DNA from 3 places in the Ammoniphilus oxalaticus genome. Region 3 is predicted to be linked to each of the others. Evidence: riboswitches for the same ligand, from Rfam matches in the RefSeq annotation. Region 3 holds a riboswitch; each other region holds the start of a gene.
The links. Region 3 has a riboswitch for S-adenosylmethionine ahead of BEP19_RS00285 (aminotransferase class I/II-fold pyridoxal phosphate-dependent enzyme). Riboswitches for the same ligand answer to the same signal wherever they lie in the genome.

Region 1: it holds a riboswitch for S-adenosylmethionine, as region 3 does, so the genes downstream of both, metK (methionine adenosyltransferase) here and BEP19_RS00285 (aminotransferase class I/II-fold pyridoxal phosphate-dependent enzyme) in region 3, are expected to answer to the same signal.
Region 2: it holds a riboswitch for S-adenosylmethionine, as region 3 does, so the genes downstream of both, metH (methionine synthase) here and BEP19_RS00285 (aminotransferase class I/II-fold pyridoxal phosphate-dependent enzyme) in region 3, are expected to answer to the same signal.

Annotation. Positions count from the first base shown of each region.
Region 1 covers NZ_MCHY01000010.1:48,371-56,410, forward strand. Annotated here, with positions in the region: gene BEP19_RS15090 (S-layer homology domain-containing protein) at 1-2,779, opposite strand, end outside; gene BEP19_RS15095 (DUF4430 domain-containing protein) at 2,839-4,551, opposite strand; cobalamin riboswitch at 4,685-4,877, opposite strand; SAM riboswitch class I at 5,006-5,158, shown strand; gene metK (methionine adenosyltransferase) at 5,290-6,498, shown strand; gene BEP19_RS15105 (sensor histidine kinase) at 6,921-8,040, shown strand, end outside.
Region 2 covers NZ_MCHY01000011.1:103,496-111,535, reverse strand. Annotated here, with positions in the region: gene BEP19_RS15745 (LamB/YcsF family protein) at 1-71, shown strand, start outside; gene acnA (aconitate hydratase AcnA) at 134-2,836, opposite strand; gene BEP19_RS15735 (IclR family transcriptional regulator) at 3,087-3,839, shown strand; gene BEP19_RS15730 (MerR family transcriptional regulator) at 3,938-4,420, shown strand; partial or broken gene BEP19_RS18295 (transposase) at 4,996-5,266, opposite strand; SAM riboswitch class I at 5,535-5,645, shown strand; gene metH (methionine synthase) at 5,811-8,040, shown strand, end outside.
Region 3 covers NZ_MCHY01000001.1:52,733-60,772, reverse strand. Annotated here, with positions in the region: gene BEP19_RS00305 (THUMP domain-containing class I SAM-dependent RNA methyltransferase) at 479-1,666, opposite strand; gene BEP19_RS00300 (pyrimidine-nucleoside phosphorylase) at 1,743-3,044, opposite strand; gene BEP19_RS00295 (DUF3905 domain-containing protein) at 3,111-3,443, opposite strand; gene trpS (tryptophan--tRNA ligase) at 3,525-4,526, opposite strand; T-box leader at 4,604-4,839, opposite strand; gene BEP19_RS00285 (aminotransferase class I/II-fold pyridoxal phosphate-dependent enzyme) at 4,902-6,023, opposite strand; SAM riboswitch class I at 6,123-6,251, opposite strand; gene BEP19_RS00280 (TVP38/TMEM64 family protein) at 6,321-6,893, opposite strand; gene BEP19_RS00275 (hypothetical protein) at 6,989-8,040, shown strand, end outside.

The DNA.
Region 1 (8,040 bases), on a different contig from region 3:
TTTCTCGTGTGACAAAATCGTTTGGTTGGAAGTACCCGTCATAACCAACCATGAATTTATTCGCGTAAACGGCAGTGATCGACGCTTTCGCGTAATCTTTCGCCTGTGTTAGATCCTTAATTTGTCCGTCTGCTGTTGCTGTTTCAAGATGTAATGCGTTGTTTAACATCACAGCTAAGTCTTGACGTGTGATCGACGCGTTCGGAGCAAAGCTGTCTGTCGAAACGCCTTGGACCCAGCCTTTTGAATAAGCGCCTGTGACATAGCCGTCATACCAAGAACCGCTAACAACGTCCGCAAAAGTAGAATTGCCTGCTTCAGCTGGCGTTTCGTCTAATACATGGTGTAACAAAGTCACGAATTGCGCCCTCGTTAAGCGGTTTTTCGGTTCAAACATTGGGATATCCGCGTTTGTGCCAGACATGATTTTTAAATCATGCGCTCGGTAAACGGCGTCTTTTGCCCAGTCCGCGATTTGCGCGTCATCCACGTAGTTCGTACGCGCTTCTTCGATAGTCGGTTGTGACACCGCCGGTCCAGCCAATTGATAGATTGAACCTTTGCCTTGCGTGTACAAATCGTAAGCGACAAGGGCTGCCAATGCTTGTTCGGTTGCCATTGGATTCGTTCCGTTTCCTTTTATGTGAGCAAACCCGCCGTCGGCTTGTTGATAGCTGAGTAGCGCGGAAAGCAGGTCGCCGTCCGCTTTTACAAAACGGGCGTCTAGCGAATTCACGCCAAGCGCGCTAAGTCCTTGAATCACTTGGGCGATGCTCTCGCTCGATGTTTCTCCAAATTCTTCATACCCGCCATTTTTTAGTTGGGTAGCGGATAAATACTCAATCGCTTTCTCGATCGCCTTGCTTACGTTTGGTTGTTCCTGTTGGTATGGAGCGAGCGCGGACAAAGCCATTGCTGTAATGTCTATGCTGCTGTCGCTATTAGCTCCCAATGGCCAACCGCCATCTTTGTTTTGACGGTCAAGCAGCCAGTCAATTAGCTTCGTTCTGTCCCACTTGGCGTTGCTAGGTACATCATAGTTTTTACTATCTAAGGCGATTAAAGCAAAAATCGCTCCGTTTGTGCCTTGCGCTGTTAGATTTTCATGATTGTAGATCTTTTCAATTAAGTTATACCCTGCGATCGCCTTTGGATCGGCTCCTGCGGCGCTCACGCCAAGTACCATCCGCTCTAAGTCGGTTACTTTACGGAAGCTACCTTGGTTATCTGTTAGCGTCTTTTCAACGGTTGGCAGATACGAAGCTGGGATGTTCGCGCCTGCGCGGTAAAGAGCGAATGCTTCCCAGTCGGAAATAGCTTGTCGTTTTGAGATATGATCGACTGTTTTGTTTATGTTCGCAGAGACATCTCGTTTCGTTAAAGATAATTTATTGCGATCGATTACCGCAAATTGAGTGAAGTGATCGACTAGCCCGGTGACGACACCTGTACTCGCATCAATGACAGCTGGAATCGGAATCCACTCGTTTGTTGTTTCGTCTAACCAGACCAAAGCGAGTTGACTTAAATCAGCCACCTCTAATGGCGCTTGAATCGAAATGAAAACTGGTTCTTTAAACTTCAATCCTTTTGGACCAAACGTGTAAATTGCTGAAACAACCTCAGGTCGACTTGGTATTTGCTTTTGTACACTGATCGTTGTTTGAGTGGCCAATGCATCAGCGGGAATGATTAAGCTGACCTCGTTTTCCTTATCGGCAATCGTCTTGGCTTGGCCGGGTTGAACGGTTTCCGAAAGTTGAATCTTATTCTTTTGCAGCGTTTCCTTGAGTTGCTTTATTTTTTCTGCTGTCATCTTGGTGTCTTTTTTAATAACGTTAATGACAGGTTCTGTCGTATCTTTTAAAGGCGTTTTGTTATTGGCTGGGAGCTTAATATCTTTTAAAGCATCCTCTTGATCCTTGGATAATGTACCACCACCCGTTGTTGGCGCTCCTCCTTTAATGGCCTCCTTAACGCCTAGATCATTCCCGCCATCTTTCGTATATTTCCATTCGACTCGATCACCGGGATTTAACGTAACAGCCCCAGCGCTTTCGGATGGGGAAATATTATTTACAAAAAACAACCAACCGCTTAAAGGTCCATGATCAAACTCGCGCAGGCCAGCGATACCATTGACGTACACTGTACTACCTGAACCGCTTGCTTGGACGGAAGCGCCTAATGCGCGAATCAGCACGGAATAAGGCGTGTCGTTTGTTTTGAAATCAACTTGTTGACTAGAAAAGATGGTCCCCGAAACCCCATGAACACTTAGTGTGACGGATTGCTTCGCAGGTGTTCCACCACCATCTGGGGTTGTTCCAGGGTTAGGAGGATTGGTGGTAGGAGGCGTACCCTCGTTATTTTCATTACCTGGATCGGGATCGACGGGCTTAACACCACCATTATCATCTTCTTGCTTTTGATCGTCAGGGGAGGGGACGGCAGTGAACTCTTTCGTTGCAATTGTCGTTCCTCGTCCTATTTGAACTTTGTAATCTCCTTCCTTGGCGGAGGAGGGCAATTTAAAGCTTAAGCTGTATTTCCCGTTAGCGGGTTTAATTTGATCAATATAAAGGAGTGTTCCGTTTGGTTGATAAATTTTAACGATTAATTCAGATAGAGATGTATTCCCATTCAATTGTACGGTCTGTCCTAGGTTCGTTTGAGCGATTTCATTAATTGTAATCTTCTCTGCCCCAAGCGCATGGATCGGGAACAAACTAACTAGAAGTGTTAAAGTGAGTAAAATTCGTAAAAATCTACTTTTCATTTCAAACCTCTCTTTCCTTAAGAAACTAAACCCGACTGGTAGGTCGGGTTTAACTTTTGTTACTGTCTTAGTTCAATTGGAAAAGCAAGCGTCTTTCCAATGTTCATGGGATTAGTTAATTGATCAAGTAAAAGCACTTTGACTCTATAATCATCATCTTCAGATACGTTGAAAAAGGCCGACACTTCTTTTTCAGCTTCTATCGATTCTTTTAGGGATACCATACTAATTGGTTCTTCATCTTTGAATAGTTGAAAAACAATATATACAGGATCATTATCTTTATCATCGACTTGAGAGATTTTTGTAGTTATATATATTCCGCTTTCCCACTGAATCGATGCCGAATTAATCTCATAAGGTTTTAGAGCAGGAGGAATGTCTCCCGCATAGTGAATTTCACTATAGAGAGTTGACTCTCCCTTATCATAAAAAAGATTTAAAGCAGCTAACGCCTGCAATGCTTGTGGTGTTGCAAAGAGGTCTTCTTTACCGCCTTGTTTGCTGCTGAAAGCGCCGTTATCTAGTTGAAAACTTAATAGATCAGTAACAGGGTTGTTTCCATTCTTTTTTGTAAATTCAATCCCTTGTGGATCCTCGCCTGCAGCTGTTAAAGCCTGAATGACTTGCGCGGAAGATTGGCTGTTATGTCCAGTAAACATGTCGATATACCCGCCATTGTCAGCTTGCATTTCTTTCAAGACTTGAATACCTTGGTTAATTGCTTCTTCAACTTCAGGTCGATTTTTGTGTGGGGCTAAAGCATAAATTCCCATTGCTGTCATATCTACAGTCGGTTCGTCCCCAAAAAAGGTCCAACCACCTTTAGCCAGCTTCCCCTTAACAATTTGCTCAATTAGTATCTCGCGTGTCAGCTGCGTATCAGCGGTCTCTTCCGCTTTCGCGGTATCTAAAGCAATGAGAGCAAAGAAGCTAATGTTAATTGAAGGGTTCGAATAATTTTGCAATTCTTTGACTAGGTTATTTCCGCCAAAAGATGTCGGATCGTAACCTAATGATTGAATAGCTAAAATAGATTTTGGAATTTGCCCCTTGTTCGCTATTAAATTTCTATCTAGTAGAACTTCCGCGTAAGAATGATCATTGGTGGTGTAAGGACCGCGATTAATATCTTCACCTAAGGAGTTTAGCGCCAGTACTACATCATCATTTCCTGGTACCCCTTTTTCGCGGTAATAGTTAATTATTTTATTTGTAGCTTTTTCTATTTCTTGCGTCAGTACATTGGTATCTTCTATCTCCGCGTTGTCTTTGGGTTCATCGACTTCCTCTTCGTCTTGGTCCCAAGTCCCCCATTCCGTATAATACACAACGATCTCATCATCGTCTTGCACTGGGAATTGAGCCATTCCAAGGTCATAAACTCTTTCATCTAAGGTTTCATTTCGATAAACGCTATACAGCCATCCACCAGTTTCGTTCGAGATAATCTCGTTAATGGCCTCAATGTAGGGGGTGTCATACGAATGATTCACTTCGTAGGTTATATCCTCTTCATCTAAAACTTCGATCAACGCATCGTAGGCTGTAGTTTCCCGACCTTCGATATTCTCTAACGTAATCGGTCTTTCTAGGATCACGTCATCTTTGGCTTCAACACGAATTGAGACGGTTGTTGTATTCTCGGTCGTTACCTGCGCATCAACTTCTACCCCATCCGCCTTAACCAAGCCAGCTGGCGTGATCAGCGAAAAGATCATCGCAAACATGACCAACCACGAGAGCCATATATGTTTCACTTTGTAATTCATTTCTTTCCTCCTCATTTTTTGAATTAAAAAGACGCCCCTACAAAAAAAGAGGACGTCTCGATTGATCATATTACAAAATGACGCGTGTTTAGATCGCTTTCAACAGCCACTCCCTATAACCCGTAGGTGATGTGTCTATCTTTATCTAGCGGCAGGTCTCCTGACTTAGCGTCAACTCGCTTGTTTCTCCTTCCCAACCTTAATATGATCAGTGGACTTTTTGAAATAGCGATCAGCTTCACAGTGGCGGGGACCGTGTCGGAATTGTAACCGACTTCCCTTTTAAAACACGAATAAATAATGTTACCGATAGAAAAATATATGTAATTGTCTACGGTGATCATAACCTAGGGTGTTATTTTCTGTCAATATCCGATCGTTTACGACAAAGGAGCAACTGTCGGAAAAGATTGACAAGCTTTCTGGCATCCGCTATTCTTAGTCAGAACGGATACTCTTATTCCGAGAAGGCATGAGGGACTGGCCCGATGACGCCCGGCAACCTACGAACTGAATTCATATTTTTCCATAAATAGGGAAGGATAGAATGAGGCCGTGTAAGGTGCTAACCAGCAGGATGAGTTTTATTTGTCCTGGAAAATAAGAGGTAAAAAGGATTTGAACGCGATAACCTTTTTCCTCACGGGGGAAAAGGTTTTTCTTTTTTATCGCCTCTTGATTATTCGGAAAGTAACCCGTATCTATATAGCTATTTTTTGAAGGAGGTACGTGAAGTATATGGCTTTACAAAAAGGACGTCATCTTTTCACATCTGAATCTGTAACGGAAGGACATCCCGATAAGATTTGCGACCAAATTTCGGACTCGATCTTGGATGCGATCTTGGAGCAGGATCCTAATGCGCGGGTTGCCTGTGAAACGGTTGTTTCAACGGGGTTAGTGTTAGTCTCTGGGGAAATTACGACAACCTCTTATGTCGATATTCCAAAAGTGGTTCGCGAAACGATTCGCGAGATTGGTTATACGCGCGCAAAATATGGCTTTGACGCGGAGACATGCGCGGTGCTTACGTCGATCGATGAACAATCCGTTGATATTGCGCAAGGGGTCGATCAGGCGTTAGAAGCGCGTGAAGGCCAAATGACCGACGAGGAGATTGAAGCGATTGGAGCAGGGGACCAAGGGTTAATGTTCGGTTTTGCTACGAATGAAACTCCGGAATTGATGCCTTTACCGATTTCCTTGGCTCACCAATTGGCTCGTCGTTTGACGGAAGTTCGGAAAAATGGAACGCTTACTTATTTGCGTCCCGACGGTAAAACGCAAGTAACAGTTGAATATGATGGGGACAAGCCTGTTCGCGTTGATACGATTGTCATTTCTACGCAACACGATCCTGAGACAACACTGGAGCAGATTAAGGCGGATCTACATGAGCATGTGATTGGGCCAATTGTTCCCGCGCAATATTTGGATGAGGCGACGAAATACTTTATTAATCCAACAGGACGTTTTGTAATTGGTGGACCGCAAGGCGACGCGGGTTTAACCGGACGTAAAATTATCGTGGACACGTATGGTGGTTACGCTCGTCATGGCGGCGGCGCTTTTTCTGGAAAGGATCCGACGAAAGTGGACCGTTCCGCGGCGTATGCGGCGCGTTATGTGGCTAAAAACATTGTTGCCGCCGAGTTAGCCGAAAAGTGTGAAGTGCAACTCGCCTATGCGATTGGGGTTGCCCAACCGGTCTCGATTAGCGTCGACACGTATGGCACCGCTCGGATTTCAGAGGAAACGATTGTGGAATTAATTCGTAAGCACTTTGACCTGCGTCCAGCGGGTATTATTAAAGAGTTGGACCTGCGTCGTCCATTTTATCGCGCGACCGCGGCTTATGGTCACTTTGGACGGACCGATCTAAACGTGCCTTGGGAGCGAACGGATAAAGCGACATTATTAAAAGATGAAGCGAAAGCATTCGTGTAGGCTGCGATTTAAACGACAACTTTATTTTTTGAAAAGGGCAGATGAACGTATTCGTCTGCCTTTTTGCTTTTTTCAAGGCATGGAAGTAAATTTACTATGTACACTAGTAATAGAAGGTTAAACAGGTTAAGTTTTTGTGTGAGAATGTTTGCTTGAGGAAAGGCCCCCATAAATAGAAAGTCCCTTCCGAAGCATGTGGATGTAGGAGAGTCGATGCAGCTTGGGATAATCACTTTGGGCTAACTTTCCTTTTTATGGTTAGAAAAGTTAGCATTTGTTGATATTTGAGAAGCGAGTCGGTATGATTTTAACTATACTAAATAAAGATCTAGTACCTTTCTGAAGTAGTTTGGATGAATCATTTCATAACAAACAAATGAAAAAATAGTCGCGTCGTTGAGGGCGTGATGGGATAAAAGGAAGTGAGCGTAACTTTGCCATTAAATATTGATCTCACTCACTTGGATGATGTTTTAAAGAAGACGATTTCAACAGTGGAAGGCAGTAAGGGTCAAATTTTTGATATTGCCGAACAAGCGCGTCAGGAAAGTTTGTCGGCGACGCAAGAACTTGAACGAATACAACGTGATATCACGGACTTGTTAGAGTCCAACGATAGACTGGAAGAACAGTTCCAAGCGAGTCGGAGGCAGTTGGCTAATGTGAGTAGAGGTTTTGAACGGTATGAAGAAGCCGACGTTAAACAGGTGTACGATATTGCCAGTCAGCTGCAAGTAGAGTTATCGATCGCCAGGGAAAAAGAGTCTCACTTACGAACACGGCGCGATTCCTTGGAGCGACGATTGCGGAATCTGGAAGGCACCATTGAAAAAGCGGATAATATTATGGCCCAAATGCAGTTTGTGTTAACTTTTCTTTCGGGTGAGTTGGAAAATATTAACATAGCCTTTGAGTCGGCCGAAGAACGACGGATGTTCCCGATGCAGATTATCCAGGCGCAAGAAGATGAGCGTAAACGGGTCGCTCGCGATATTCACGATGGTCCAGCTCAATCGATGGCTAACGTCGTCGTTCGCAGCGAATTTGCGGAGCGTATTTTAGCTCAAGGTCGGATTGAAGAGGCCCAACAAGAATTGAAAGATTTGAAAGAAACGGTGCGCAATACGCTAGGTGAAGTGCGTAAAATCATCTTTGATTTGCGTCCGATGGCGCTTGATGATCTTGGCTTGATCCCGACGCTTCGAAAATACGTCGACGACTTTGGTCAGCGGCACCACATCGGTGTAGAATTAATAACGGGCGGAGAAGAACAGCGCTTGCCTTCCACGGTGGAAGTTGTCACGTTTCGCATGATCCAAGAGGCAATGAACAATGCGGCCAAGCATGCTAAAGCAGATCATGTCCTCGTTCGATTGACGTTTTCTCCCAATTGTGTAAATGGAGAAGTGCGAGACGATGGAATCGGCTTTGAATATAAAAAAAAGACAGGCCAGCCGTCGTTTGGTATTATGGGAATGAAGGAAAGAATGAAACTGCTACGTGGCGAGGTAGAAATAGAGTCTTCGCCAGGAGAGGGAACGA
Region 2 (8,040 bases), on a different contig from region 3:
CTTTGAGCCTTGCTCAAACTATTCGTCAATCGTTAGAGGCGCAAGGCATTCGCATACAATCGATAAATTGAAAAAGAAGAACCAGCATGGCGAACGATCGCTTGCTGGTTCTTCTTTTTTATATTATTCTTTTTTATTTTGCTAATTGACGTAAAACCGTCTGCAAAATACCGCCATTGCGGTAGTATTCGATATCTACACTGCTATCTAATCGGGCAATTACATCAAATTCAAAGCTACTTCCATCTTCGCGAGTTGCTTTTACTTTTAGTTTTTGACTCGGTTTAATCTGATTGTTTAATCCGATAATGTCAAAAGTTTCTGTTCCAGTAATTCCGACCGACTGGGCGCTTGTCCCATCAACAAATTGCAGGGGCAGAATTCCCATCCCAACCAAGTTGCTACGGTGAATCCGTTCAAAACTTTCCACAATAACCGCTTTTACTCCGAGTAGTAATGGTCCTTTGGCAGCCCAGTCACGCGAACTTCCTGTCCCGTATTCTTTACCAGCGATAACAACAAGCGGTGTTTTATCCTCTTGATATTTCAGAGACGCATCATAAATCGACATCACATCTCCTGTTGGCAAGTACTTTGTAAAACCGCCTTCTGTGCCTGGCGCCATTTGATTACGGATTCGAATGTTTGCAAACGCGCCGCGCATCATCACTTCGTGGTTACCGCGTCGGGAGCCGTAAGAGTTGAAATCTTCCCGTTTGACCCCTTTGTCTTGTAAATAACGACCAGCTGGACTGTCCGCGCTAATGCTACCTGCTGGAGAAATGTGGTCTGTTGTAACAGAGTCCCCAAACAGCGCTAGGGCGCGAGCTCCTTTGATATCCGAAATATCAGCTAGTTCCGTAGATAACTCTTTGAAAAATGGGGGTTCTGCGATATAAGTCGATTGAGGATCCCATTCATAGAGCTCGCCTTCTGGCGCGTTGACTTCGTTCCATCGTTGATTCGCGTTAAATACGTCTTTATAACGTTTTCGGAACAATTCTGGGCGGACAGCCTTACTTAACGCTTCGTCAATTTCTATAGAAGTAGGCCAGATGTCTTTCAAATAAACAGGCTGATCGTTCGTATCAAAGCCGATCGGTTCATTTACCAAATCGATATCTACCGTTCCAGCAAGCGCATAGGCGATCACAAGCGGTGGGGATGCAAGGTAATTTGCCTTGACTTCGGCATGAATGCGTCCTTCAAAGTTTCGGTTACCAGATAGAACAGCGGCAACAGTCAAATCTTCTTCATCGATCGCTTTGCTCACTTCGCCTGGAAGAGGACCGGAGTTTCCGATACAAGTCGCGCAACCATAACCAGCCACGTGGAAACCAAGCTGTTCTAAAGGATCAAGCAATCCAGCTTCCACTAAATAATCTGTAACGACCCGTGAACCAGGCGTTAATGAAGTTTTTACATAGGCAGGTTTTTTCAACCCTTTTTCAATTGCTTTCTTTGCAACCAATCCGGCGCCGATCAGTACGCTTGGGTTGGATGTGTTTGTGCAACTCGTAATAGCGGTCAAGACGACAGCGCCATTCTTTAAGGAAGTTTTTTCGCCGTTCGGATGTTGTAAAGCCACTTCTTTTTTCAGATCATCATTAGACAAACCATAACCGCCTTTTTCAATCGGATCACGCGCGACCTGGTTGAATGATTGCTTCATTTCGGTCAAGTCTACTCGATCCTGCGGACGCTTCGGTCCAGCCAAAGAAGGAGTCACAGTGGAAAGGTCCAGTTCAACGACTTCAGAATACGTTGGCTCAGGACTATCTGGCTCTAGGAACATGCCTTGCGCCTTGTAGTATGATTCAACTAACTCGATTTGTTCCTCGCTGCGTCCGGTTAAACGCAAGTAATTTAACGTTTCCGCATCAACAGGGAAAAATCCAACGGTTGCTCCGTATTCAGGGGACATGTTAGCGACAGTGGCGCGGTCCGCTAAACTCATCTCGCTAACACCGGGTCCGAAGAACTCTACAAACTTCCCAACGACGCCTTTTGTTCGAAGTAAGTTTGTCACTGTCAAGGCAAGGTCTGTCGCGGTTGCTCCTTCCGCAAGAGTTCCCGTTAATTTGAAACCAACGACCTCAGGCGTAATAAAATATAGAGGTTGACCAAGCATTCCTGCTTCGGCCTCAATTCCGCCAACCCCCCAACCAACGATACCAAGCCCATTAATCATCGTTGTATGCGAGTCGGTTCCAACTAGGGAATCAGGGAAAACGTGTGTTTCTCCGTCTACCTCTTTCGTTGCTGCCACCGAAGCCAAGTACTCTAAGTTCACTTGGTGGATAATCCCCGTGGATGGCGGAATCGCGCGGAAGTTATCAAAACCAGTTTGCGCCCAACGCAGGAAGCGATACCGTTCAGCGTTTCGCTCAAATTCGATCTTTTCATTTAACTCCAAAGCATCGTCACTTCCAAAGTTGTCCACCATTACGGAGTGGTCGATGACGAGGTCAACAGGCACAAGCGGATTAATTTTGGAAACATCTCCGCCCATTCGATCCATTGTCGCGCGCATCGCTGCTAAATCGACGACTGCCGGGACTCCCGTAAAGTCTTGAAGTACGATTCGCGCGGGCTTGAATGGCACCTCTTGATTTGTATCGCGGGAAGCTGTCCAATTGGCAAGTTTGTTTACGTGTTCTTCTGTAATTGCTTTTCCATCGAACTGACGCACAGCAGCTTCGAGAAGAACTTTCATTGAATACGGTAACTTGGACACAGGTCCAAGTTTTTCTAGATCAGCTAAGGAAAAGTAGGTGTAAGATTTACCGCCGACTTTTAGTTCTGCCTTAGCGCTAAAATGATTATTGTTTGACATGTTGTATCCTCCTTCTCAGGCAAATAGATGAAATTTGTTATTTTTAGAATTGGGTTTCACCTAATGGAACCTAGATTATCTAATTAACATTATACACTTTGATTTTCCAGCCGTACATAGTGATTTGCTTTTGTCTCACACAGTGACACCTATTTTTGTTGTTAATATTTACGAAGAACAGCGGCTAGCCTATAATGTTATCAGTTAAAACTTAGTTTCATAGAATGAAACAATTAAGGAGGCGCGCAAGGTGGGGGATAAAAAGTTAACGGTTCGCGCGGTTGAGCGCGCATTAGATATCCTGCTTTGTTTTACCGAAGAAAGTGAATTGAGTCTAACAGAGATTGCCGTCAAGGTGTCTTTGAATAAAAGTACAGTCCACCGATTACTAGCGTCATTGGAGGGAAAAGGCTTCTTGCGTCGCGACCCATTGTCAGATCGATACCGACTAGGATTAAGTTTATGGGAATTATCGTCAAACCTGGTCCATGAAGATGATCCGGCCCAACTATTTTATCCTGATATGCGAAAGTTGCGTGACGCGCTAGGAGAGACGATTAGTTTATATGTGCGTGATGAAAGGGAGCGGATCAGGATCCAAGCGATTGAAAGCAACCACCCGATTCGTCGCGTCGCTCGTATTGGAATCAGATTGCCTTTGTCTGTCGGAGCATCGGGCAAAGCGCTAGTTGCATTTTCCGATTTAGAAACTCAAAATTATATCTTAAGAGATCCAGGTTGGCCGGAGTTGGTTGATTTGAACCGGTATCGCCAACAACTGGAGCGGATCAGTCGCGATGGCTATGCGACGAGTCTGGAAGAACGGGAATCAGGAACGAGCGCTGTTGCGGCTCCGATTTTTGATCGTCACAGGCAACTGCTCGGGGTCTTATCTGTTTCAGGACCAGTTTCTCGTCTAACAGAGGAAAAAATGCGAGAAATCGCTCCGATTGTGATGGATGCGGCAATGAGAATGGGGAGAATGACATTGATCCGACAATAGCGAACAATTTCTTACACAAGTGTTATCCACTATCTGACATAATTCTCGCAACATCTTTGCTAGAATAGATTTAGAATCTTCTGGAAAGGATGAGTAGTTTGGCGGAACAGTGGTACTCCTTAAAAGATATGGCAAAGGAATTGAATACGACGTGGCAAAGTGTTCGTAGCTGGAAGGATCAGTTTTACCAGTTTGTTCCGATGGATATCGAGGGAAAACAGGTTCGGTTTAAAAAGGACGCATTAGTTGTTTTTCAATTTATACAAGAAGCAAGGGATAATGGCTTAGATCAACATGATATTCGTGAAGGATTAGGCGAAAAATTTGGACAAGCTGAGCATTCTTTAATCCAAGCCGGCATCTCGGTCGGGGATCTTGCGATAGATTCCAAAATGATTGAGGAGATGAAGCAAACGATAGAATTACTACAACATGAAATTGCGGATTTAAAAACAAGGATGCAAGAGGTTGAAATCGCAAAACGGGATCAAGAACTGATGGATAATCTCGGTAAGATTCGAGAAGAGAGAGAGAAGAAGAAAAAAGGAATCTGGTCTCGGGTCATGAACTTTACTTTATAAAAAGCGCGATTGATGAAAGGGGCTGCCAATGGGTAGTCCTTTTTTAATCACGTTTGGAATGGTATTAATGCATATGAGAGGCGGGTTATAATCTTAAATATTTTCGTATAGCTATCGAATGTTGTTGATCGGTCATTTTATCTAAAAAGGAGATTTAATTTTAATAGTGTTGTATGTTTGAAGAAGCGGTTGGGAACATGCCGAAAATAGCATAAATTTAATTTTGTCCAGGTCCGAATCCGTGTCTAGTTTTTCGAGAAATTGGAACCAAGCGAGATAGCGGTCAACAAACCTTCTTGCGATCCATTGAAATGATTGGATCCAATTAGTAAATTTGAGTCCATCCTCTGAATCTCCAATCAGCTGTGGTGGGTGTTGGCGGACACAGAGATACGGGTATTTAGAGTGGATTAGGATCGTTTGTTTCGGATCGGGGTTGACGTGGGCTAAAGCATGAATGATTTTATGCCGCCAGAAATAAGCAGTAGAATAGCAGATATCTACATCTGAAGATGAAAAAGCCAATGTTTGTTTGCAAATAAGGCTATAGATAAATTGAATCCATTTATAAGGTGAATGGGTGTAGTGTAGAGGGGTATTGGTTAAATCATTAAAAGTTCTACAGCACTCCTTGCATTTGTAGCGTTGGCGATCACGGTATTTCCCGTAACGAACAACTGTTACGCTTGCGCAATGCGGACATTTGTGTTGTTGTTTTTGCTTAAAAATAATGAGTTGATTGAGGACATGTCTGCAAGTTTCTTCTTTTTTAAAACGATTAAAATGCTGTTGGAGACGTTCGAGGCGGACATTTTGATTGACAAAAAAGTCGCGTTTTTGAAGCATGTGGAATCCTCCTTTTAACCCAATAGGGAACACCTGTTCCTATCTTAACTTAAACAAGTTAGTTTGTCCATCCACAAATTTAAATAACTATGGAAATAAAGAGCTGCGCGCCAATCTCTTCTTTTTCATCAACAACATTCCATAACTATGTCTGCTGCCCCCCTGATCCCCGTCTATCTTTTTTCCAGCAGCGCACCGAACTGTTTCGAACATCGTTATATTGACAATATATATTTTCAATGATAGTGTACTACTAACAATTAAACTTGACTTATCTAGAGAGGTGGAGGGACTGGCCCTTTGAAGCCCAGCAACCGTTAGGATACTAGCAGGTGCTAATTCCAGCAGAACGACGGTCGAAGGTTCTGAAAGATAAGAAGACGTAGACAAATCACTCCTTCTTATACGAAGGAGTTTTTTATTTGTAAACCGTTAAAAACAGACAGTACTAGCATTGTATCTGGTACACTATGTAAAAAGACAGATTACAATGAGTAGGTGGAGGGAGTGGAAGGAATTGTCTGAGCAAAGTTTGAAGCGACAGATGGAGAAAAAGATCTTAATTCTTGATGGGGCGATGGGGACAATGCTTCAGCAAGCGAATCTCACCGAGGAGGATTTCGGTGGAGAAGAGCTAGATGGCTGTAACGAGAACCTTAATATCACCCGTCCGGATGTTATTTTACAGATCCACAAAGAGTATTTGGCAGCGGGCGCAGACATCATCTCAACGAATACATTCGGATCAGCAACGGTTGTTTTAGCTGAATATGATCTTGAAGAATATGATGAGGAAATTAATATAGCCGCGGCTCGAATTGCGAGAGAAGCGGTTGACGCATACTCGACGCCAGAGTGGCCACGTTTTGTTGCGGGCGCGATGGGTCCGACGACGAAAACGTTATCTGTAACGGGCGGCGTTACTTTTGATGAATTGGTTGAATCGTACCGATCACAGGCCAGGGCTCTAATTCAAGGCGGGGTAGACCTCTTGCTGCTTGAAACGGCTCAAGATATGTTGAACGTTAAAGCAGCCAGCATCGGGATTAAAGAATCATTCAAAGAACTTGAAAAAGAACTGCCTGTGATGATCTCGGGGACGATCGAGCCGATGGGAACAACGCTTGCGGGGCAAAACATCGAAGCGTTTTATATTTCGTTAGAACATTTAAAACCGCTTTCCGTTGGTCTAAACTGCGCTACAGGTCCGGAGTTCATGCGAGACCATATCCGAACCGTTTCCGAATTGGCCCAGTGTGGGGTGAGCTGTTATCCGAACGCGGGGTTGCCTGACGAAAACGGGCATTACCACGAATCACCGGAAGCGCTGGCAACCAAGTTGGCGGATTTTGCAAAACAAGGTTGGTTGAATATCGCCGGTGGCTGTTGCGGTACAACGCCAGAACACATTCGGGTATTAGCTGAAAAATTAAAGGATTACAAACCGAGGACGGAAGCTGAACCGCACGGTCATGTTGTGTCAGGAATCGAACCGGTTTATTTGGAAGAGGACAACCGACCGTTGTTTGTCGGGGAGCGAACGAACGTGATCGGCTCTAGAAAGTTTAAAAACTTAATTAAAGAAGAAAAGTACGAGGAAGCTTCCGAGATTGCTCGCGGCCAAGTTCGAAAAGGGGCTCATATTATCGACGTTTGTTTAGCGGACCCTGATCGAGACGAAGCGGAAGATATGAGTAAGTTTTTGGACTATGTCGTTAAAAAGGTGAAAGTCCCGCTGATGATTGACTCAACTGACCACGAAGTAATTGAACTTGCTTTGAAATTTTCACAAGGAAAAGCGATCATCAACTCGATTAACCTGGAAGACGGGGAGGAGCGCTTTGAACAGGTAGCCCCGTTGGTTAAAACCTATGGAGCGGCCGTTGTTGTTGGAACGATCGATGAAACGGGGATGGCGGTGACGCGTGAGCGTAAGTTGGAAGTGGCGCAGCGTTCCTACGATCTGTTGGTGAATAAGTACGGTCTCGATCCGCGTGACCTTATTTTTGACCCGCTCGTTTTCCCAGTTGGAACAGGTGATGAGTCGTACATTGGATCAGCGAAAGAAACCGTCGAAGGGATTCGAATGATCAAAGAGGCCATGCCTGAATGTCAAACGATCTTAGGTGTGAGCAACGTGTCATTTGGTCTGCCGCCTGCTGGTCGCGAAGTGCTAAACGCGATCTATTTGTACCACTGTACAAGAGCGGGATTGGATTATGCTATCGTTAATACCGAGAAACTCGAGCGGTTTGCTTCGATACCGGCGGAAGAGCGTCAAATGTCAGAAGAGCTTTTGTTTGACACAACGGACGAAACGCTTGCTACGTTTACTGCCTTCTACCGGGAAAAGAAGGTAGAGAAGAAAATAGAAATTTCTAATTTGACGTTAGAGGAGCGGTTAGCGCAATATGTCGTCGAAGGCTCAAAAGACGGGCTGATCAAAGACTTAGACGAAGCGCTTCAAAAATATCCGCCGTTAGAAATTATCAACGGACCGTTGATGAATGGAATGAGTGAAGTCGGGCGTCTTTTCAATAACAATGAGCTGATTGTGGCGGAAGTGCTGCAAAGCGCTGAAGTGATGAAAACCTCCGTTTCCCACCTTGAACCCTTTATGGAAAAGGCGAGTTCATCGACCAAAGGAAAGATCATTTTGGCGACGGTCAAAGGGGACGTTCACGATATTGGGAAAAATTTAGTTGAAATCATTTTGTCCAATAACGGATATGAAATTGTTAATTTGGGAATTAAAGTTCCACCGGAAGATTTGA
Region 3 (8,040 bases):
CACACAAGCGCGCCGTGGTTGGCGGAATTAACCCAATTTTGCCAACCTAGACAAAAATAAGCGGAGTTTCTCCGACTATTTCCACACAACCGCGCCGTGGTTGGCGGAATTAACCCAATTTTGCCAACCTAGACAAAAATAAGCGGAGTTTCTCCGACTATTTCCACACAACCGCGCCGTGGATGGCAGAATTAACCCGTTTTTTCCAACCTAGACAAAAATAAGCGGAGTTTCTCCGACTATTTCCACACAAGCGCGCCGAGGATCGCGGAATTAACCCGTTTTCGCCAACCTAGACAAAAATAAGCGGAGTTTCTGCGCTTGCGCTAACAAATGAATAGCAGTCGTGGAGAAACTGACTCGTTTTCCATTCGACTGCTATTTTTGATCCTAAAAATTAATCACGAACCATACACCGAATCCGATCAGCAAGATCCCCAGTAAGATGAAGACGAGCATGACATAATATAAAGGTTTGCTATTTCGCCGTCTCCGAAAGAACTCTTCCACTTCTCCGTTCTCCTTCTCTGTTTGGTCGCGGTGGACGCGGGCCAAAAAATTGATAATAATCGACTTTAAGATTTCCGTTGAATAATTTTCTCTTTCTAGATGCTTTCTTGCCGATAATACGCTCGAAATTTTCATTTGAGGTCAGTACATAAAACGACCATGTATCAAGCGCTTGGAATACGTCTCCCATTTTCTGATACATGCGTTCTATTTCTTGCTGTTCACCCAGCCTCTCGCCATATGGAGGATTGCAAATGATCTTCCCGTACTTTTTAGATGAACGAACTTGCGAAACGTCCATCCGTTGAAAATGGATCGCATCATTAACCATCGCTTCTTCGGCGTTGAGCCGAGCGACTTTTAACACTTCATCGTCAATATCGGTGCCGATAATCTCAAGTGGACGATCATAATTAGCTAAATCATGCGTTTCCATACGGGCCTGTCTCCACAGCTCTTTTGGGATGACGGGCCAGTGTTCTGAAGCGAATTCGCGATTCATGCCAGGCGCCACGTTTTGACCAATCAATGCCGCTTCAATTGGAATTGTGCCTGATCCGCAAAATGGATCGATCAACGTCGTGTCGGGATTCCATCTCGACAAGCGAATTAGAGCGGCAGCCATCGTTTCTTTTAAGGGAGCCCCGCCGATCAAACCACGGTATCCTCGTTTATGAAGCGCCACCCCGCTCGTATCGATTGTTAGTGTAGCGACGTCTTTTAGTAGGGCAACCTCAATCCGATATAACGGGCCATCTTCCTCAAACCAACTTTGATTATACGTTCCTTGCATATGGTCTACAATCGCTTTTTTCACAATCGCTTGACAATCGGACACGCTAAAAAGGGTTGATTTGACCGATCTTCCATCGACTGGAAAACAGGCGTTTTTCGGAAGCCAGTCTGACCAGGGCAATTTTTTCGTTTGTTCAAAAAGTTCATCGAAGGTGCGCGCCTGGAATTCCCCCACTTTTAAGCGAATCCGATCAGCGGATCGAAGCCAGAGGTTGGCGCGGGGAATTGCGCTCAAATCTGAACGAAAAGTCACCTTTCCATTTTCCACACGAACATCCGTGTATCCGAGCTCGCGGACTTCCTCCCCCACGACTGCTTCCAGACCAAATGTGGAGGTTGCAATGAGCTCAATATTGTTCAATTTTGACATCTCTATTCTCCTATTCCGAAGTTGCATAATGTTTGATTATACACCTTGTTTGACGCGTAAGAAAGGGTTAACGGATCACTTGTTGAATCAGTTTCGGAACTTGAATCGGCTGCGGACTAAATCGAAACGCCTGTAAAGTCCTTTGCGCTAAAGCTTGATCTTGTTGCTGATTGGCATATAACGTCGCTAACGTGTCACCAGGAGTCACATGATCGCCCACTTTTTTAGCTAGCATCACACCGACCGCCAAATCGATCGCGTCCTCTTTCGTTTGACGACCGGCCCCCAGCATCATCGCAATCCGCCCGATTTCCTCGGCGGCAATCGCCTCAACATAGCCCGATTCGGTTGCCTTCACATCAAACTGATAAGCTGTCTGGGCCAATCGTTGCGGATGATCCACAATCCCGGGATCGCCGCCTTGGGCCACAACGAATTTCTTAAACGTATCGATCGCCTCGCCTGTCGTCAACATGGTTTGGAGTCGTTCATACGCTTGGTCATAGTTTTCCGCTTTTTCCGCTAACACAACCATATGCGCCCCCAGCGCGAGACACAGTTCCGTTAAATCAGCGGGACCCCTGCCTTGCAATGTTTCAATTGCTTCCCTTACTTCCAACGCATTGCCGATCGCAAAACCTAACGGTTGGTCCATATTGCTAATCAGAGCGACTGTTTTTCGACCGACCCGATTGCCAATCTCAACCATCGTCTGGGCCAATGCTTCAGAGTCTTGCAGCGACTTCATAAAGGCGCCGTTGCCCGTTTTTACATCTAACACAATCGCGTCAGCGCCCGAAGCGATTTTCTTGCTCATAATGGAAGAGGCAATCATTGGGATGGAGTTAATCGTTCCCGTCACATCACGCAATTCATAAAGTTTTTTATCGGCGGGTGTTAAATTACCGCTTTGACCGACAACTGCTAATTTTAGTTTGTTCACATTTTCTAAAAACTGATCATTGCCTAACGAAATATGAAAGCCTGGGATCGCCTCAAGTTTATCGATGGTGCCCCCTGTATGTCCGAGCCCTCTTCCCGACATCTTAGCGACAGGAGCCCCCGCGGCGGCGACAAGCGGTCCCAACACAAGTGTCGTCGTGTCACCGACCCCGCCCGTACTATGTTTGTCTACTTTTATTCCTTTAATTGCGCTCAAGTCCACCCGCTCGCCCGAGTCCGCCATCGCTATTGTTAAATCTGCGGTTTCACGCGCGGACATCCCCTGAAAGTAAACGGCCATCGCCCACGCGGAAATTTGATAATCTGGAATCTTATCTTCGGTATAGCCCTTGATCAAAAACTCAATTTCCGCCTGCGACAGTTGTTGACCATCTCTCTTTTTCTCAATAATGTCGACCATTCTCAACGAAGCGCGCCTCCCTTTTTAAAAAAACGGGCTGGATTCTGCGGCGCCAGCCCGTTTTGCTCGTTTCTAATCCCGACGGTACCCGACATCTTTGGTTGGGTGCATGAAAGGAGCCCCTTGCGACGGAAGACCGTTTTCCAGCAACTCCTGATTTTCAGCCGTGTTCCAACCGATATCGTTCGTCGGATGAACCCATTGATCACCCGCCATAATCGCGGGGTCCACGTCCACATTCCAGTTATTTAACGGGGAATGCGCGGAATCATAAAAATGATCCCCGATCACGACACCGAATTCATTGACAAACGGTTCTGTTTGTTCGACGGGAACATTGTCTTTTGAAGGTCCATGTATCTGATGTGGATTTTTCTTTTCCAGCTCTTTTTGACGCTTGCTCATCTATATCACCTCTTCTTGGCAGAGATACCTTTAGTTTGAACCATGCAACTCTGCGCAATGCTGGATAAAATAGACTTTTTCTTATTTTAGGGTCTCCCTTGGAATCAAGCCCATCCTTTGTTTGACTTCAATCATTTTCTGTTCCGCATATTCTGCAGCTTTTTCAGCGCCGGCTAACAAAACACGATCCAATTCATCTGATTCAATCCATTCTTGATACCGTTGTTGCATCGGTTCTAGCAGGGACACAACCGCATCAGCGACATCACTTTTGAACGCGCCATAACCAATACCGTCGTATTGCGATTCCAATTGCTCGATTGTTTGGTTAGAAGCGAGCGCGTAAATCGTCAGCAAGTTACTAATTGCTGGTTTTTCCTGTTCATCAAAACGGATCTGATTTTCCGAATCGGTTACCGCTCGCTTCACTTTGCGGACAATTTTCTTTGGTTCATCCAACAAAGAGATAAAGCTACCTTCATTCGGATTACTTTTGCTCATCTTTTTACTGGGGTCATCCAACGACATGATTCTTCCGCCCACTTTCGGAATGATCGGCTCTGGGATCGTGAACGTCTCGCCAAATCGTCCATTAAACCGCTGAGCCAAATCGCGCGTTAACTCCAAATGCTGTTTTTGATCGTCTCCAACCGGAACATGTGTCGCGTCGTAAAGTAAAATATCAGCGGCCATCAACGCTGGATATGTAAATAAAGAGGCGTTTACGGCGGCTTTTCCTTCCGACTTGTCTTTAAATTGGGTCATCCTCTCCAGCTCACCCATGTAAGCCGTACATTGCATCAACCAGCCTAACTCCGCATGCTCTTTTACATGCGATTGAACCATTAACGTTGCTTTCTGCGGATCAATGCCCGCCGCTAAAAACATAGCCGCTAACGAACGAACATTTTGTCGCAATAATTCTGGCTCCTGCGGCACCGTAATCGCATGCAAATCGACTACGCAAAAAATACAATCGCCCTCATCTTGTAGTTCAACAAACTGTTTCATCGCGCCGATATAGTTGCCCAGTGTGAGCAACCCGCTCGGCTGAATACCTGAGAATATTTTCTTTTTAGACATATGACTCACGCCTCCATTATTTCCTGGGTAAGAATACTCATTTAACAAGGTTAAGTAAACAAAAAGATCCTCCATCCGCAAGGGACGAAGGACCGTGGTGCCACCCTTATTATTTGATTACATATCAAACCATAATCAAATATCTTAAGTTCTCTTCGATAACGTGAAGATCATCTCGCCAAAGCCTATTTCCGCAGCGGTTTCGGTTTGGAGCTCAGAAGTCCATTCGCGGAACGCCCTGTATCAGTTTCCACCACCCACTGACTCTCTATAAACAGAAACGATCCCTACTCTTCTTCTTCATAGCCGTGTATTTATCTTTTTTTTATTTTACGCGAATCTAACCTCTTTTTGCAAGCCATGCGGTTTTAACGATTATTCGACAGACGCCTGTTTCAACACATGGGACGCAGCTTGCAAAGCTTGCTCCAAATCTTGCTGAAGATCGTGGGCGCTCTCGATTCCCGTTGAAATACGCAGCAAGCGATCACACACACCGACTCTTTGGCGAATCTCCTCTGGAATATCCGCATGCGTTTGTACCGCAGGGTACGTCATCAAACTTTCAACCCCGCCTAAACTTTCCGCAAAAGAAATTAACTTTAAATTTTTCAAAATCGGGGCAACCATTGCCGCGTCTTTAACTCGGAACGAGATCATCCCGCCAACACCCGCATAAAGCACATCTTCGACGAACGAATGACCTTCCAAGAAGGAAACCAACTGCTTCGCGTTCTCTGTATGCTTTTCCATTCGTAACGACAACGTTTTCATACCGCGAATTAACAACCAACTATCCATAGGCGACAACACGGCTCCGCTCGTGTTTTGCTGAAAGGCCATTTCTTCCGATAGCTCCTTGCCTTTTGTGACGACTAAGCCTGCTAGCACATCGTTATGGCCGCCTAGGTACTTGGTGGCGCTGTGCAACACGATGTCCGCCCCTTGTTCGATTGGCCTTTGGTAATATGGCGTCAAAAACGTGTTGTCCACAATCGTTAATGCCCCATGCTCTTTCGCCACCGCAGCTATGCTTTCCGTATCAACTGTGATCATCATCGGGTTGCTCGGTGTCTCGATAAACACGGCAGCCGTTTCTGGACGAAGGTGATCGCGTAAATCCGCGCCATCGCGAATGTCGTGGTAACTACACGTAATTCCAAATCGTCGCCAGACTTGTTCAAACAAACGGTAAGATCCGCCGTATAAGTCATGCGTAGCGATGATATGATCCCCCGGCTTAAATAGGCCAAACAAAATTTGAATTGCCGCCATTCCCGAACTAAACGCAAACCCTTGATCACCGCCTTCAATTTCAGCGATCGCCTCTTCCAAAACAACGCGCGTTGGGTTTTTCGTGCGTATGTAATCAAAGCCGGTGCTTTCACCTAATCCTGGGTGCAAATACGCCGTTGAAAAAGTGACAGGAAAGCTAATCGCCCCTGTTTTCTTTTCTTTGCGATTACCGATCTGAGCTAAAATCGTTTCTAAATCCACTTTATGTCCTCCCCCTATGCCATCTATCGCTATTTTGCTTAACTACAAACTAAAAAGCTCCTTTCATCTGATGAAAGGAGCTGGGTTTACATCGCAGTTCCCTTATCTCTCAAAATGAACTTCATTTTGTCGGAATTAGCACCGTGCCATAACAAACGTTGCGAAGCGTTCATTAGGTCGGTTGCCGGGCATCATCGGGCCAGTCCCTCCACCTTCTCTTGATAAGAGCATTCACTTGTTAACTTGTTGATCACAGTTATTATATGTAACAATCCGTTTTATGTCAAACTAAGCTGATCACCTTGATATGTATTGTTTTTCCACCCTTTTACCGAATAACCATAAGGCTGCAATTAACAAAGCGATAAACAGTAGTTTCCATGGTTCGCGCAACATCGCGGGCAAATCCGCCCCGATAAAGGAGATAATAAAAATCATGACTCCTTTGCCAAGTAAAGTCGCCCAAAAATACGTGTGAAACGGCAATCTCGATAATGCGGCTAGCACATTGATTAAACTGGACGGAGAAAAAGGGAAGCATCGTAACAGAAAAAGCACGGAAAAACCACGGTTCTCAAACCAACTCGTCGTTTTCACGATCGTTCGGTATTTCCTGAAAAAGAGATGCGTTCGTGTGCCTCTTAACTTTCTAACAAGCCAAAAGACAAGGATCGATCCTGCGCAAGCGCCAAGCCAGGTAAACAAAAATCCTTTCCATAGGCCAAACGCCGCGGCGCTTCCCGTTGCAATTGCGATCAGTGGAAGAGCGGGGATAAAGGCTTCGATGACGGGTAATAAAAAGGCCACGATCACGCCTAAGCGTTGATAAGCTTCAATCCATTGTAAAATATCTTCAACGTCAAGATTCATGATGCGCTCGCTACCCTTCCTTTTATAGTTGAGTCAGTTGACCAAAGGTTGTCCTTCCTGTAATTTAGACTAAAAATGAGGATCTGGTGGTTTATATGAAAAAATGGGTTCTATCTGGTTTATTCTATTTTATCTTTATTTCAATCATTGGCGTTGTAGCGCGGCTAAAAATGTTCCTGCCGTTTCTGCCAAAGATCCCCTTCATGCATCTTGTCCATGCCCATTCCCACGTCGCCTTTCTAGGTTGGGTTTATTTTATTTTAGCTGCCTTTCTAATCCAATATACAATGACCGCTTCGATGTGGAACAGCAGAAGACTTCATTTTCTATATTACGCGCTCCACTTTTCCGTGTCAGGCATGCTCATCTCTTTTTGTTTGCAAGGATATGGACTGTTTTCCATCTTATTTTCTAGTTTGCATATTTTTATATCCTATTATTTTGCTTATCTTTACTTTACAAATCAGCGACAATCGATTCCGCCCGTCGTTAAACTGTTTTTTCATACAGGCATTCTCTTAAATGTACTGTCATCGATTGGCCCCTGGGGCATCGCTGCCATTGGAATGATGGGCAAGAACACTGCGGACTTATTTGATCTGTTATTATATTTTTATCTCCATTTTCAATATAACGGTTCGTTTACTTTTATTATTTTTGGCTTGTGTTACTTATTTATGAATCGGCAGTCTACGACTGTCTTTTACTTATTATTAGCTAGTGTTTTCCCTGCTTATTTTATATCAATCATGTGGCTGCCGTTGCCTAACGCGCTTGAAACCATCGGAATGAGCGTTGGAGGCATCGGTCAATTTGCGGCGACGCTCTTGTTTGCTTTTCATATATTGCGCTCGATACGCCAAGAAACGAATCGTTCGCTTCAATTACTGCTCGGGTTATTCATCAGTAGCTTCCTTGTAAAATCTGTTTTTGAAATGGTCGGGGCCTGGCCTGCCATGGCCCAGCTCGTTTACACAAACCGACAAGTGATCATCGCCTATCTCCACCTTACGTTATTAGGTGGTGTTAGCAGTTTTTTATTGTATCTGACTGTAAAAGAAGCGGTCTTTCGCCATCGACAACTTCCAATATTGCGCGTGTCTGCTTCTCTTTATACCATCGGTTCTGTATTAATGATCTTGTTTCT